2 regions of the Pantoea sp. SYBGC1 genome follow, and region 2 is predicted to be linked to the other one. Evidence: predicted binding sites of a transcription regulator. Region 2 holds the regulator's gene; the other holds the start of a gene.

Region 1 (6,794 bases), on a different contig from region 2:
CCAGTAGTCAAAAAATACCGAATGCTGCGGGTCAGTAACCAGCAGGCGGGTGGAGTAGCCCTGATAGCGGATATAGCGGCCCAGCGTGGCGGAAGTGCCGCCGGTGCCGGCGCTCATGATCAGCGTATGCGGCACCGGAAACGGCTCATGCGCCATCTGCCGGAAAATGCTTTCCGCAATATTATTATTGCCGCGCCAGTCCGTCGCGCGCTCGGCATAGGTAAACTGATCCATAAAGTGGCCATTGAGTTCACGCGCCAGGCGCTCAGACTCCGCGTAGAGCTGGCACGGGTCAGCCACAAAATGGCACTCTCCGCCGTAAAAACGGATCATCTCAATTTTGCGCTTTGCGGTGCTGACCGGCATAACCGCAATAAATGGCAGGCCGAGCAGCCGGGCAAAGTAGGCTTCCGACACGGCGGTACTGCCAGATGACGCTTCGATAATTGGGGTCTTTTCACCGATCCAGCCATTAGCCAGCCCATACAGAAACAGCGAACGTGCGAGGCGATGTTTCAGGCTGCCGCTGGGGTGCGTGCTCTCATCTTTGAGGTAAAAAAAGATGCCCGGAAAATCGTCCAGCGTAAAGCGGATCAGGTGTGTGTCAGCCGAGCGCTGGATATCAGCGTTGATCTCATTAATGGCGTAGCGGATCCAGGGGGTTTGCATGGCGATTCTCTCCGGTTTTCATTGTCGCCAGTGTACGGCACGGGCAGGAAAAAGAGGTTGCTAAAACCAGGGTATAATCGGTTATTCAGAGAAAAATATTCTCCGGTGAGGCGTGATGATAGATAAAATTGACCGCAAGCTGCTCGCCCTTCTGCAGAAGGATTGCACGCTATCGCTGCAGGCGCTGGCAGAGTCGGTCAATCTGACCACCACGCCCTGCTGGAAGCGCCTGAAAAAGCTTGAAGATGATGGCATCATCCGGGCGCGCGTAGCGCTGCTGGATGGTGAAAAACTCGGTCTGTCCCTGACCGCGTTTATGCTGATCAAAACGCAGCAGCACAGCAGCGAATGGTTCAGGCAGTTTGTCGCCGTGGTTGAGCCAATGCCGGAAGTTATGGCGTTCTACCGTATGGCCGGTGAGTATGACTATCTGCTGCGAATACAGGTTGCGGATATGAAGAGCTACGACGCGTTTTATAAGCGGCTGGTTAATGGCGTGCCGGGTCTGATAGATGTCACCTCCAGCTTTGCGATGGAAGAGATTAAATATTCAACCGCGCTGCCCGTTGTGCCCTGAAGCGTAAATAAAGAGAGAGATTGTGCGATTATTCAGCCAGCTTAGTTGGTATTTCCTGCGTGAGTGGCGCCGCTATGCCGGTGCTGTCTGCCTGCTTATTATCATCGCCTTACTGCAGCTGATCCCGCCGCATCTGGTCGGCGTAATTGTCGATGGCGTCACGCAGCAGCGGCTCTCTGCCGGGCAGATTATGATGTGGATCGGCGTTATGTTGCTGACCGCCATTATCGTTTATCTGCTGCGCTATGTCTGGCGCGTGCTGCTGTTTGGCGCCTCATATCAGCTGGCGGTAGAGCTGCGCGAGGACTTTTATCGTCAGCTGAGCCGGCAGCATCCTGCGTTCTATCTGCGCCATCGCACCGGCGATCTCATCGCACGCGCAACGAATGATGTCGACCGCGTTGTGTTTGCGGCGGGGGAGGGAGTGCTGACGCTGGTGGACTCCCTGGTCATGGGGCTGGTGGTCCTGGCGGTCATGAGTACGCAGATAAGCTGGCAGCTGACGCTGCTGGCGCTGATCCCGATGCCCTTTATGGCGCTGGCGATCCAGCGGGATGGTTCCCGGCTGCATCAGCGTTTTAAAGTTGCGCAGGCGGCGTTCTCCAGTCTTAACGATCAGACGCAGGAGAGCCTGACCAGCATCCGTATGATCAAAGCATTTGGACTGGAAGATCACCAGTCGCAGCAGTTTGCTGACATCGCCAGCGATACCGGACGTAAAAATCTGCATGTTGCGCGGGTAGATGCGCGATTTGATCCCATTATTTACGTCGCCGTTGGCTTCTCCAACCTGCTGGCGATCGCAGGCGGCGGCTGGATGGTATGGCACGGTATCCTGACGCTGGGCCAGCTCACCAGCTTTGTGATGTATCTGGGGCTGATGATCTGGCCGATGCTGGCGCTGGCGTGGATGATCAACATCGTGGAGCGCGGCAGTGCGGCCTGGAGCCGTATTCGCGCGCTGCTGGCTGAAGCGCCGGCAGTGGCTGACGGCACCCTGACGTTACCGCCTGAGCCGGCTGTGCTGCAGCTCGCCATCGACGCCTTTCACTACCCGGGGACAGAAAATGCCGTACTGCAGGATATCCATGCGAAGCTGCAGCCAGGGCAGATGCTGGGATTATGTGGCCCGACCGGCTGTGGTAAAAGCACGCTGCTCAGTCTCATCCAGCGCCACTTCGATATCGATCGGGGAGAGATCCGCTACGGCGAGCTGCCGCTGGCGCAGCTGCAGCTGGACAGCTGGCGCAGCCGCCTGGCGGTAGTGAGTCAGACGCCGTTTCTGTTTTCTGACAGCGTGGCAAACAATCTGGCGCTGGGACGTCCCGACGCCACGCAGCAGCAAATTGAGCAGGCGGCAAGAATGGCCTGCGTGCATGAGGATATTCTGCGCCTGCCGCAGGGCTATGAGACAGAGGTTGGAGAGCGTGGGGTCATGCTTTCGGGCGGGCAGAAGCAGCGCATCGCGATTGCCCGCGCGCTGCTGCTGGAGGCGGAGATCCTGATTCTGGACGATGCGCTCTCCGCGGTAGATGGACGTACCGAACATGACATCCTGCATAACCTGCGCATCTGGGGGCAGAACCGTACGCTGATTATCAGCGCGCACCGTCTCTCGGCGTTAACGGAAGCGAGTGAAATTCTGGTGCTGCAGCAGGGGCGCGTTGCGCAGCGTGGCGAGCATGACCAGCTGGCGGCGCAGCCGGGCTGGTATCGCGATATGTACCGCTATCAGCAGCTGGAAGCGGCGCTGGATGATGAGAGTGAAAACAAAGATGAAACCGCAACAGGAGCGCAGCATGGCTAAGTCGCAGCGGCTGTGGCCGACGCTGAAACGGCTGCTGGCATACGGAAAACCCTGGCGCCGCTCGCTGTGGCTGGCAACCGGTATGCTCTGGCTGGCGGCGGCGGCCGAGGTGACCGGCCCGGTGCTGGTCAGCTATTTTATCGATCGCCTGATCGCCAGACATCAGATGCCGTGGGGCATCGTGGCGGGATTACTGGTGAGTTTTATCCTGCTGCAGCTCATGGCGGCGGCGCTGCACTATTTTCAGGCGCTGCTGTTTAACCGTGCGGCAATCGGAGTGGTGCAGCAGCTGCGCGTTGATGTCATGAACGCGGCGCTGCGCCAGCCGCTGAGCGCGTTCGACACCCAGCCGGTAGGGCAGATTATTTCGCGCGTCACTAATGACACCGAGGTTATTAAAGATCTCTATGTCACCGTAGTCGCCACCGTGCTGCGCAGCGCCGCGCTGATTGGCGCGATGCTGGTCGCCATGTTTTCGCTTGACTGGCGTATGGCGCTGGTGGCGCTGGTTATTTTCCCGCTGGTGCTGACCGTGATGCTGATTTATCAGCGCTACAGTACCCCGATTGCCCGCCGGGTTCGCAGCTATCTGGCGGATATCAACAACGGCTTTAACGAAGTGATCAACGGCATGAGCGTGATCCAGCAGTTCAGGCAGCAGGCGCGTTTCGGGGCCCGCATGAGCGAAGCGAGCCGCGCCCACTATATGGCGCGCATGCAGACGCTGCGGCTGGACGGATTTCTGCTGCGCCCGCTGCTTAGCCTCTTTTCTGCACTGATTTTGTGCGGCCTGTTACTGCTATTCAGTTTTGCTTCACCCGGCGCATTTGAAGTCGGCGTGCTTTATGCCTTTATCACCTACCTGGGCCGGCTGAATGAGCCGCTGATCGAACTGACGACGCAGCAGTCGATGCTGCAGCAGGCGGTGGTATCGGGTGAACGCATCTTTGAACTGGTTGATGCGCATCAGCAGGGGTATGGCAGCGAAAGTGCTCCGCTGCGTTCCGGCGAAATTGCGCTGCACGACGTCAGTTTCGCCTATCGCGACGATCGCGACGTGCTGACCAATATCTCCTTTACCGTGCCGTCACGGGGCTTCGTTGCGCTGGTCGGGCATACCGGCAGCGGCAAGAGCACGCTGGCAAACCTGCTGATGGGTTACTATCCGGTAAAGCACGGGTCGATTGTGCTGGACGGGCGTCCGGTCTCTTCGCTCTCGCACGATGCGCTGCGCACCGGCATTGCCATGGTGCAGCAGGATCCAGTGGTGCTGGCCGATACGCTGCTGGCTAACGTACAGCTGGGGCGGGCGATCCCTGAAGAGCGGGTGTGGCAGGCGCTGGATAGCGTGCAGCTCGCTACGCTGGCCCGTGCGCTGCCGGAGGGTATTCATACGCGGCTGGGAGAGCAGGGCAATACGCTGTCGGTCGGGCAGAAACAGCTGCTGGCGCTGGCTCGTGTGCTGGTCGCGCCGCCGCAGATCCTGATCCTCGATGAAGCTACCGCAAACATCGATTCCGGCACCGAGCAGGCGATTCAGCAGGCGCTGCGCACCCTGCGCCAGCACAGCACGCTGGTGGTCATTGCGCACCGGCTCTCGACGATTATGGAGGCGGAACAGATCCTGGTGTTACATCGCGGCCATATTGCCGAGCGTGGTACGCATGCAGAGCTACTGGCGCAGCAGGGGCGCTACTGGCAGATGTATCAGCTGCAGCAGGCTGGCGAGCAGCTGGCGGCCGGCGCATCCGCCTGAGGTGCACCTTTTTTGTTCATGCTGACCCGTTCCTTTCTCACTTCTGCACCTCTTTGACGCCCTGAGCACCAAAGAGGTGCAGACCTCCGCACCGTTCTTTCTCTCCGGCGATGCCGCCCCGCGCTGAGCCTGTACCGCCGCCGCGTTAAAACGCGTTTTGCACTTCTGGCACACCCTTTGCTTCAGCCACTGCGTATACATCGCGCAGTTGTGTTTAATCCGGAGGGGACGTATGAAGCTGGTTACCGTGGTAATCAAACCATTCAAGCTGGAGGATGTCCGTGAGGCACTATCCTCCATTGGCATTCAGGGGCTGACGGTATCTGAAGTTAAAGGGTTTGGCCGTCAGAAAGGACATGCCGAACTCTATCGCGGGGCCGAGTACAGCGTTAACTTCCTGCCAAAAGTAAAAATTGATATCGCGATTGCAGATGACCAGCTGGATGAAGTGGTTGATGTCATCAGTAAAGCGGCTTACACCGGCAAAATCGGCGACGGCAAAATCTTCGTTGCTGAGCTGCAGCGGGTGATCCGTATCCGTACCGGTGAAACTGACGAAGCGGCGCTCTGATCCGGGTTCTGACTTGAGATGGGATGAATAAAATGAAAAAAATGATGATGAAACTGGGCCTTGCCAGCCTGGCGCTGTTACCCACTCTGACGCTGGCTGCTGCCCCTGCGGTCGCAGATAAAGCGGACAACGCCTTTATGATGATTTGTACCGCACTGGTACTTTTTATGACAATTCCCGGCATCGCGCTGTTTTATGGCGGCCTGATCCGCGGTAAAAATGTCTTGTCCATGCTCACACAGGTTGCCGTAACCTTTGCCCTAGTCTGCGTATTGTGGGTTGTATATGGCTACTCGCTGGCCTTCAGCGAAGGCAACGCCTTTTTCGGCAACTTCCAGTGGGTGATGCTGAAAAACATTGAGCTGAAAGCCGTCATGGGCAGCTTCTATCAATATATTCACGTCGCGTTCCAGGCGTCGTTTGCCTGTATTACCGTCGGATTGATCGTAGGCGCGCTGGCTGAACGTATTCGCTTCTCAGCGGTGCTGATTTTCGTCGGCGTCTGGCTGACACTCTCCTATCTGCCGATTGCGCATATGGTGTGGGGCGGCGGTTATCTGGCGCAGGATGGCGCGCTGGACTTTGCCGGCGGTACCGTGGTGCATATCAACGCCGCTGTCGCGGGGCTGGTAGGCGCGTATCTGGTCGGAAAGCGTGCCGGTTTTGGCAAAGAGGCGTTTAAACCGCATAACCTGCCGATGGTGTTTCTCGGCACGGCCATTCTCTACGTCGGCTGGTTTGGCTTTAACGCCGGTTCAGCGTCATCGGCGAACGAAATTGCTGCGCTGGCGTTTGTAAACACCGTTGTCGCTACCGCAGGTGCAGTGCTCTCCTGGGTCTTTGGTGAGTGGGCGCTGCGCGGTAAGCCTTCGCTGCTGGGTGCCTGCTCCGGCTTTATCGCCGGCCTGGTCGCCATTACGCCAGCCTGTGGCTACGTGGGCGTTGGCGGCGCACTGATCATCGGTCTGGCGGGCGGACTCGCGGGCATCTGGGGCGTTACGACGCTGAAAAGATGGCTGCGCGTCGATGACCCCTGCGATGTGTTTGGCGTGCACGGCGTGTGCGGTATCCTCGGCTGCATCCTGACCGGCGTCTTCGCCTCCAGCTCGCTGGGTGGCGTTGGCTATGCGGAAGGCGTCACTATGGGGCATCAGGTCTGGATCCAGATATTCAGCTGTATCGTCACCGTGGTCTGGTCCGGTGTGGTGGCCTTTATCGGCTTCAAGCTGGCGGATGTGATTGTCGGCCTGCGCGTACCGGAAGAGCAGGAGCGTGAAGGCCTGGATGTAAACAGCCACGGCGAAAACGCGTATAACCAGTAAGCTAAAAACGAAGAGAAGGGGCGACCAGGTCGCCCCTTTTTTTATGCGTCGCGCTGACGCATAACACCTTCCTGTACCGTGGTCGCTACCAG
Region 2 (6,794 bases):
CGCCACAGTAAGGTAGCTGCGGTTGTTGGTTTCCAGCATCGGCAGCCATAGCTCAAGATAGCTGCGCGTCTGGTAGATAAAATTGTGCACTTCGGTATGCCGATCCAGGAACGCCGCCACCGGTCGATCGAGGCCCGTCATCGGACGCAGCTTGGGATCCCAGTGCGGGTTAGGCAAAAAGCGTACGTCAAACACGTAGTCGGCATCAATCGGGATACCGTGTTTGAAACCGAACGACTCAAACACCATCGTGAGTTCGCGTTCGCGCTTGCCCAGCAGGCGGGTGCGCAGCATCTCAGCCAGCTCATGCACTGACATCTCTGAGGTATCAATAATCAGATCGGCACGCGAACGCAGCGGCTCCAGCAGATCGTTCTCTTCATCAATAGCGCTTTCCAGCGACAGGTTTTTGCTGGAGAGCGGATGCAGACGACGGGTGTCGCTGTAGCGCCGGATCAGCGTATTGCGATCGGCATCCAGAAACAGCAGCTGAGGAGAGAAAGAGTCAGGCAGATTATTTAACGCCAGCTCAAATACTTCCTGCGACTCCGGCATGTTGCGTACATCAATACTTACCGCCGCCGAAATATTCCGTTCTGTCAGCGTATTCGCCAGCTCAGGCAGCAGGACTACCGGCAGATTGTCGACACAGTAAAAGCCCATATCCTCCAGGGCACGCAGCGCAACTGATTTACCTGAGCCTGATCGACCACTGACGATCATCAGCACCATCACAATTCTCCCCTGTTTTATCCGGCCCGCAGACCGGTAACGCTATGTACTGATTACGAATGCGCTTCCTGAGCTTCTGTGATAATGGCATAGAGCTCTTGATCACTCTGGGCCGCGCGCAGGCGACGGCAGACCGTTTTATCTGCCAGGCGTTTTGCGACCAGCGACAGGGTATGAAGGTGCGTCTTACACTGATCGGCAGGCACCAGCAGAGCGAACAGCAGATCGACCGGCTGATTATCCACTGCATCAAAAGCAATAGGCTGATCGAGGCTGATGAACACGCCCACCGCCCGCAGCGTATCCTCTTCCAGTTTGCCATGCGGAATAGCAATACCATTGCCAATGCCGGTACTGCCCATACGCTCGCGGGTCAGAATCGCTTCGAAAAGCGTCTGGTGCGGCAGATTGAGCTGCTTAGCTGCCAGTTCGCTGATAATCTCCAGCGCGCGTTTTTTACTCTGGCAGTGTACGCCGCTGCGGGTGCAGTCAGGCGTCAGAACCGAGCTCAATTCCAGTGTCAGATCGTTGTTCATCGTGGTTTCACTTGCGAGTTCACATAGCCACAGAGCTAAAGCTCTGCTGGCGCTTGCGCAGATGATAAAACGGGGCGCTTTTCTGCCCCATTTTTCCCTGAGCGCTGAACGGGTCAGCGCTCTGCAAACGTGAAGATTAGTGTTTTTTCAGTTTGTCTTTGTGTTTGGTCAGCTGACGTGCCAGCTTATCAACCAGCCCGTCAATGGCCGCGTACATATCTTCCGCTTCCGCTGTGGCGTGCAGCTCACCGCCGTTAACGTGCAGAGTTGCCTCTGCAATCTGAGTCACTTTTTCCACTTTCAGAACAATATAAACCTGATTGATGCGATCGTAATAGTGTTCAAGTTTGCCAAATTTGCTGTTCACAAATTCGCGCAGCGGGTCAGTGATTTCGACATTCAGTCCGGTAAGGTTTAGCTGCATAGGTCTTCCTTCTCAGTTCGGTCAGACCAGCTGTTTACGCTGGTTTGATGGCGGTATAGATAAAGACTCGCGATACTTCGCAACCGTACGTCGCGCTACCATAATACCCTGTTCAGATAACATGGCGGTCAGTTTGCTGTCGCTCAAGGGTTTTGCGGGATTTTCTGCCGCGACCAGTTTTTTTACCAGCGCACGTATAGCCGTAGACGAGGCTTCGCCGCCGCCTTCCGTGCTGACATGGCTGGAGAAAAAATATTTCAGCTCAAAAATACCACGCGGACTGTGCAGATATTTTTGCGTGGTCACACGTGAAATGGTGGACTCGTGCATATCAACCTGTTGCGCAATATCTGCCAGCACCATCGGACGCATATACTCTTCGCCCTGCTCAAAAAACGCCTGCTGCTGCGCAACGATACAGCGGGTAACTTTGAGCAGAGTGTCATTACGACTCTCCAGACTTTTGATGAGCCAGCGCGCTTCCTGCAGATTATTGCGAATAAACTGGCTGTCGCTATCGCTGCGCGCTGAGCCGCCCATGGCGGCATAGTGCTGGTTGATTCGCAGACGCGGCAGGCTTTCAGCATTCAGTTCCACTATCCAGCGTGCGCCCGCTTTGCGCACCAGCACATCCGGAATAACATATTCCGGTTCACCCGTATTGATCGATTGTCCGGGGCGCGGATCGAGCGACTGTATCAACAGCATCGCCTCTTTCAGCACCTCTTCTTTCAGACGGGTCACCCGCATCAGGCTGCGGAAGTCGTGATTAGCCAGCAGATCGAGATGTTCACTGACAATCAGGCGCGCCTCTTTTAGCATAGGAGTGTCAGTCGCATATTGCGATAGCTGAACCAGCAGACAGTCGCGCAGATCGCGCGCGCCTACGCCAACCGGGTCAAACCGCTGGACGCGTTTGAGAACCGCCTCCACCTCATCCAGCGTCAGCTCATCGTCGCCAATACTGTCGCAAATTTCCTGCAGCGTAACGGTGAGATAACCGGTCGTGTCGATCGCATCAACAATGGATGTTGCAATAGCGCGATCGGTATCGGTAAACGGTGTCAGCTCCACCTGCCACATCAGGTAATCCTGCAGCGACTGCGTGGTTTCTCCCTGATACACAGGCAGTTCATCATCCTGATAATCTGTTCCGGTGCCGGAAGGGGTGCCGGCGGTATAAATTTCATCCCATGACGCATCCAGCGGCAGCTCGTCAGGCATCTCTTTCTGTTCCAGCGCCTCACGGGTATCTAACGTATCGCTTTCCTGCGTTTCGCGTGCGTCCACTTCATCATGAATATCGGTCTGCTCAAGCAGCGGATTGCTCTCCAGCGCCAGCTGGAGCTCCTGCTGGAGTTCAAGCGTAGAGAGCTGCAGCAGGCGAATGGCCTGTTGCAGCTGGGGGGTCATCGCCAGCTGTTGGCTGAACCTGAGTTGCAAACCTTGCTTCATAATCCGGCTTGAATGTCCTAAGCGAATATCGGGTTAATCGACACCTTATCAGAGTCTGAACTCTTCGCCCAAATAAACCCGCTTAACCTGCTCATCTGCCAGAATTTCATCCGGCGTGCCGTGTGCAATCAGATTGCCCTGGCTGACAATATAGGCGCGTTCGCAGACGGCCAGCGTTTCACGCACGTTATGGTCAGTGATCAGGACACCAAGGCCGCTGTCGCGCAAATGTTCGATGATCTTTTTGATATCGATAACGGAAATGGGATCAACCCCGGCGAACGGCTCATCCAGCAGAATGAACTTTGGATTCGCTGCCAGCGCGCGGGCAATTTCAACGCGGCGACGTTCTCCCCCGGAGAGCGCCTGACCCAGGCTGTTACGCAGATGCTCAATATGGAACTCTTCCATCAGCTCATTGGCGCGATCCTGGCGCTGCTCTTCGGTCAGATCGTCGCGGATCTGCAGCACGCCCATCAGATTGTCATACACGCTCAGCCGCCGGAAAATAGAGGCTTCCTGCGGCAGATAGCCGATACCGCGACGCGCACGGGCGTGCAGCGGCAGGATGCTGATATCCTCATCATCGATAATAATGCGGCCCGCATCGCGCGGGACAATGCCGACAACCATATAAAATGTTGTGGTCTTACCGGCACCATTAGGACCCAGCAGTCCGACAATCTCGCCCGATTTAACCTGCAGGCTGACATCTTCCACTACGCGGCGGCCTTTATACGCTTTGGCCAGATTTTCAGCGACTAAAGTTGCCATCGGTCAGTTACTCTTTTTAGGGCTCGCAGCGGAACCGTTTTTATCCTGCAGCTGTGAAGGGACCAGCACCGTGGTGACGCGTTTGCTCTGACCCTGACTATAGGCCTGCATTTTCTGCTCTTTCACCAGATAGGTGATGCGATCGCCTTTGATGTTGCTGTCCTGCTGTTCAATGAAAGCATTACCGGTCAGCTCGACAAAATCGTTGGCCAGCTCATAGTGCAGCTTAGCGGCATGGCCTTTAACCGGCTTGCCGTTGTCCTGCATCTGATAAAACGTAGCCGGATTGCCATAGGCATCAACAATCGTTTTGTTGCTGTCGCCGCCGGGACGGGTCACCACGACTTTATCCGCTGTAATTTTAATCGTGCCCTGCGTGACGATAACATTGCCGGTAAAGGTCGCCACGTTGCCCTGCAGATCCAGCGCCTGATTAACGGAGTCGATATTGACCGGTTTTTCTGAGTCGCCGGTGACAGCCAGCGCGGGCAGGCTGCCAATCAGCAGCGATCCCAGCAGCAGCGCGTTAACGCTATTTTTGTTCATTTTGAATTTCATAAGAGGTTTTGACCTTTTCAAGCAATTCGGCATTTTTTGTCCGCAAATTGCCGCGCATCTTCATGCCCGTGGAGTTAAAACTGCGGCCAAATAGCGTCACCTGGTCGTCAGACATGACATCCTGGGTCACCAGATTGACCTGCGCGTTATCAGTGATAATGCGTTCCAGCTGAGAATCCTGCGTCAGCGTATGCACTTCAACATGGCCATACAGATAAAGCATACGATCTTTCGTTAGCTTTGCTTTGTCCGCCCGTACTGACCAGGTTGGTACTTTGTTTTCATCAAAGGTTGTCATAACGGGACGATCAAACCAGCTGACTTCATCAGCTGAAAAATAGGTCACTTTATCGGAGACAAGCTTGTAGGCCAGTGCACCTGTTGGGTTGTATACCACGGTATTAGAGTTCGCGCTGGTGTAGGTTGGCTCCTGATCGTTTGAAGCCAACGGCGTGGTGCTCTCATCCTGATTCGTCAGGTTCCAGCCGATCAATATCAGCGCGACCAGAGCCAGAATCAGCGTTATCCAACGCCTGCTTTTACTCATACTGATTGCCCTCTGGCATCCTCAAATTTATTCTGCGCCAGTAATATCAGGTCGCATATTTCGCGCACCGCACCGCGTCCGCCGCCGATGCGTGTGACATAGTCTGCACGCGGCAGCAGGACCGGATGTGCATCCGCTACGGCAACACTCAGACCCGCCTGCGCCATGACCGGCCAGTCGATCAGATCGTCGCCAATATAGGCAACCTGCGTGCTGTCCAGTGACAGTTTATCCAGAAGTTCGCGCCACGCCAAAAGCTTATCTGATTGTCCCTGGTAAAGATGCGTAATGCCCAGCGTCTCACAGCGATCTTCCAGCAGCCTGGCGCGACGGCCGGTTATAATAGCGACTTCGATGCCGGAGGTCAGCAGGCAACGTATGCCGTAGCCATCCCGCACATTAAACGCTTTCAGCTCTTCACCGCTGTTTCCCATATAGATCAGGCCGTCTGACATGACGCCATCAACATCACAAATCAGCAGACGGATTTGCGCTGCCCGTGCCATGACTTCAGCTGATACCGGACCATAGCAGGTGGCGACCAGCGCATTTTCAGCGTTCATTTATTATTCCTGTTCAGACTACGCCAGCGCGCAGCATGTCATGCATGTGGACGACGCCCAGCAGCCGATCTTCATCGGCTACCAGTACGGCAGTGATATTTTTATTTTGCATCAGATTCAGGGCCTCTACCGCCAGCATATTTGGCCGGACGCGGATGCCGCCACGCGTCATGACGTCCTGAATACGCGCTGACTGAAAATCGACGCCCATATCAAAAATACGGCGCAGATCGCCATCGGTAAAAATCCCTTCAATTTTCATTAAGTCATCGACGATCACCGTGAGGCCGAGGTTTTTGCGCGTGATCTCCAGCAGGGCATCACGCAGCGACGCCTCGCGCGTGACGTGCGGAATTTCATCGCCGCTGTGCATAATGTCGCTGACGTGCAGCAGCAGTTTGCGACCCAGCGCGCCGCCAGGGTGCGACAGCGCAAAATCCTCTGGCGTAAAACCGCGCGCTTCAAGCAGCGCCACCGCCAGCGCATCGCCCATCACCAGCGTTGCCGTGGTGCTGGACGTGGGCGCCAGCCCAAGCGGGCACGCTTCCTGCGGCACTTTCACGCACAGATGAACATCTGCCGCGCGGCCCATGGCGCTCTCCGGACGGCTGGTCATACAGATCAGCTGCACTTTCTGTCGCTTCAGCACCGGGATCAGCGCCAGGATCTCTGCTGATTCGCCGCTGTTCGAGATGGCGATAACCACATCGCTGGCGCTCACCATGCCGAGGTCGCCATGGCTCGCCTCGCCCGGATGCACAAAAAAGGAGGCGGTGCCGGTGCTGGCAAAGGTCGCGGCCATTTTCTTACCGATATGTCCTGATTTGCCCATGCCCATCACCACGACTTTGCCCTGGCAGGCATAAAGCAGCTGGCAGGCACGGCTGAAGTCGTCATTGATATACTGGTCAAGCTGTTCAAGACCTTCACGTTCGATGCGCAGAACCTTTTTACCCGCCTGCTGAAAATCAAACTCTGCATGCTGCTGTGACATATCAGTGCATCCTTAATAGCCAGTAAGAAGGGTGGGGCTGAGCCACAGCCATAGCACCCAGAGAAGAAATCCGCTCAGTAACAGCGCGCCGGCTGTCCGGCCGACGCGCCGCTTACGCAGCAGACAAAACAGGGCAAACAGTACGCTGACGCCGAGCATGACCCAGTAATCACGGCTAAACGCGAGCGGATTGACCTCGCCCGGATGAAAC

What was found. Region 2 encodes sigma-54, which starts transcription at its own class of promoters, with help from an activator protein. Its sites were predicted from a motif close to GTTGGCACANNTTTCGCTNT; they were not measured.
Region 1: the regulator sigma-54 is predicted to act here: its motif matches at 4,974-4,993, upstream of glnK (P-II family nitrogen regulator).

The regions. Positions count from the first base shown of each region.
Region 1 covers NZ_JBXUNM010000003.1:270,016-276,809, reverse strand. The annotation lists gene AC2CF9_RS08610 (PLP-dependent cysteine synthase family protein) at 1-669, opposite strand, end outside; gene AC2CF9_RS08605 (Lrp/AsnC family transcriptional regulator) at 785-1,246, shown strand; gene AC2CF9_RS08600 (SmdA family multidrug ABC transporter permease/ATP-binding protein) at 1,269-3,053, shown strand; gene AC2CF9_RS08595 (SmdB family multidrug efflux ABC transporter permease/ATP-binding protein) at 3,046-4,809, shown strand; gene glnK (P-II family nitrogen regulator) at 5,042-5,380, shown strand; gene amtB (ammonium transporter AmtB) at 5,413-6,702, shown strand; gene tesB (acyl-CoA thioesterase II) at 6,744-6,794, opposite strand, start outside.
Region 2 covers NZ_JBXUNM010000004.1:288,309-295,102, reverse strand. The annotation lists gene rapZ (RNase adapter RapZ) at 1-732, opposite strand, end outside; gene ptsN (PTS IIA-like nitrogen regulatory protein PtsN) at 786-1,268, opposite strand; gene hpf (ribosome hibernation promoting factor) at 1,405-1,692, opposite strand; gene rpoN (RNA polymerase factor sigma-54) at 1,714-3,147, opposite strand; gene lptB (LPS export ABC transporter ATP-binding protein) at 3,196-3,921, opposite strand; gene lptA (lipopolysaccharide ABC transporter substrate-binding protein LptA) at 3,925-4,479, opposite strand; gene lptC (LPS export ABC transporter periplasmic protein LptC) at 4,454-5,026, opposite strand; gene kdsC (3-deoxy-manno-octulosonate-8-phosphatase KdsC) at 5,023-5,589, opposite strand; gene kdsD (arabinose-5-phosphate isomerase KdsD) at 5,603-6,583, opposite strand; gene AC2CF9_RS10380 (calcium/sodium antiporter) at 6,596-6,794, opposite strand, start outside.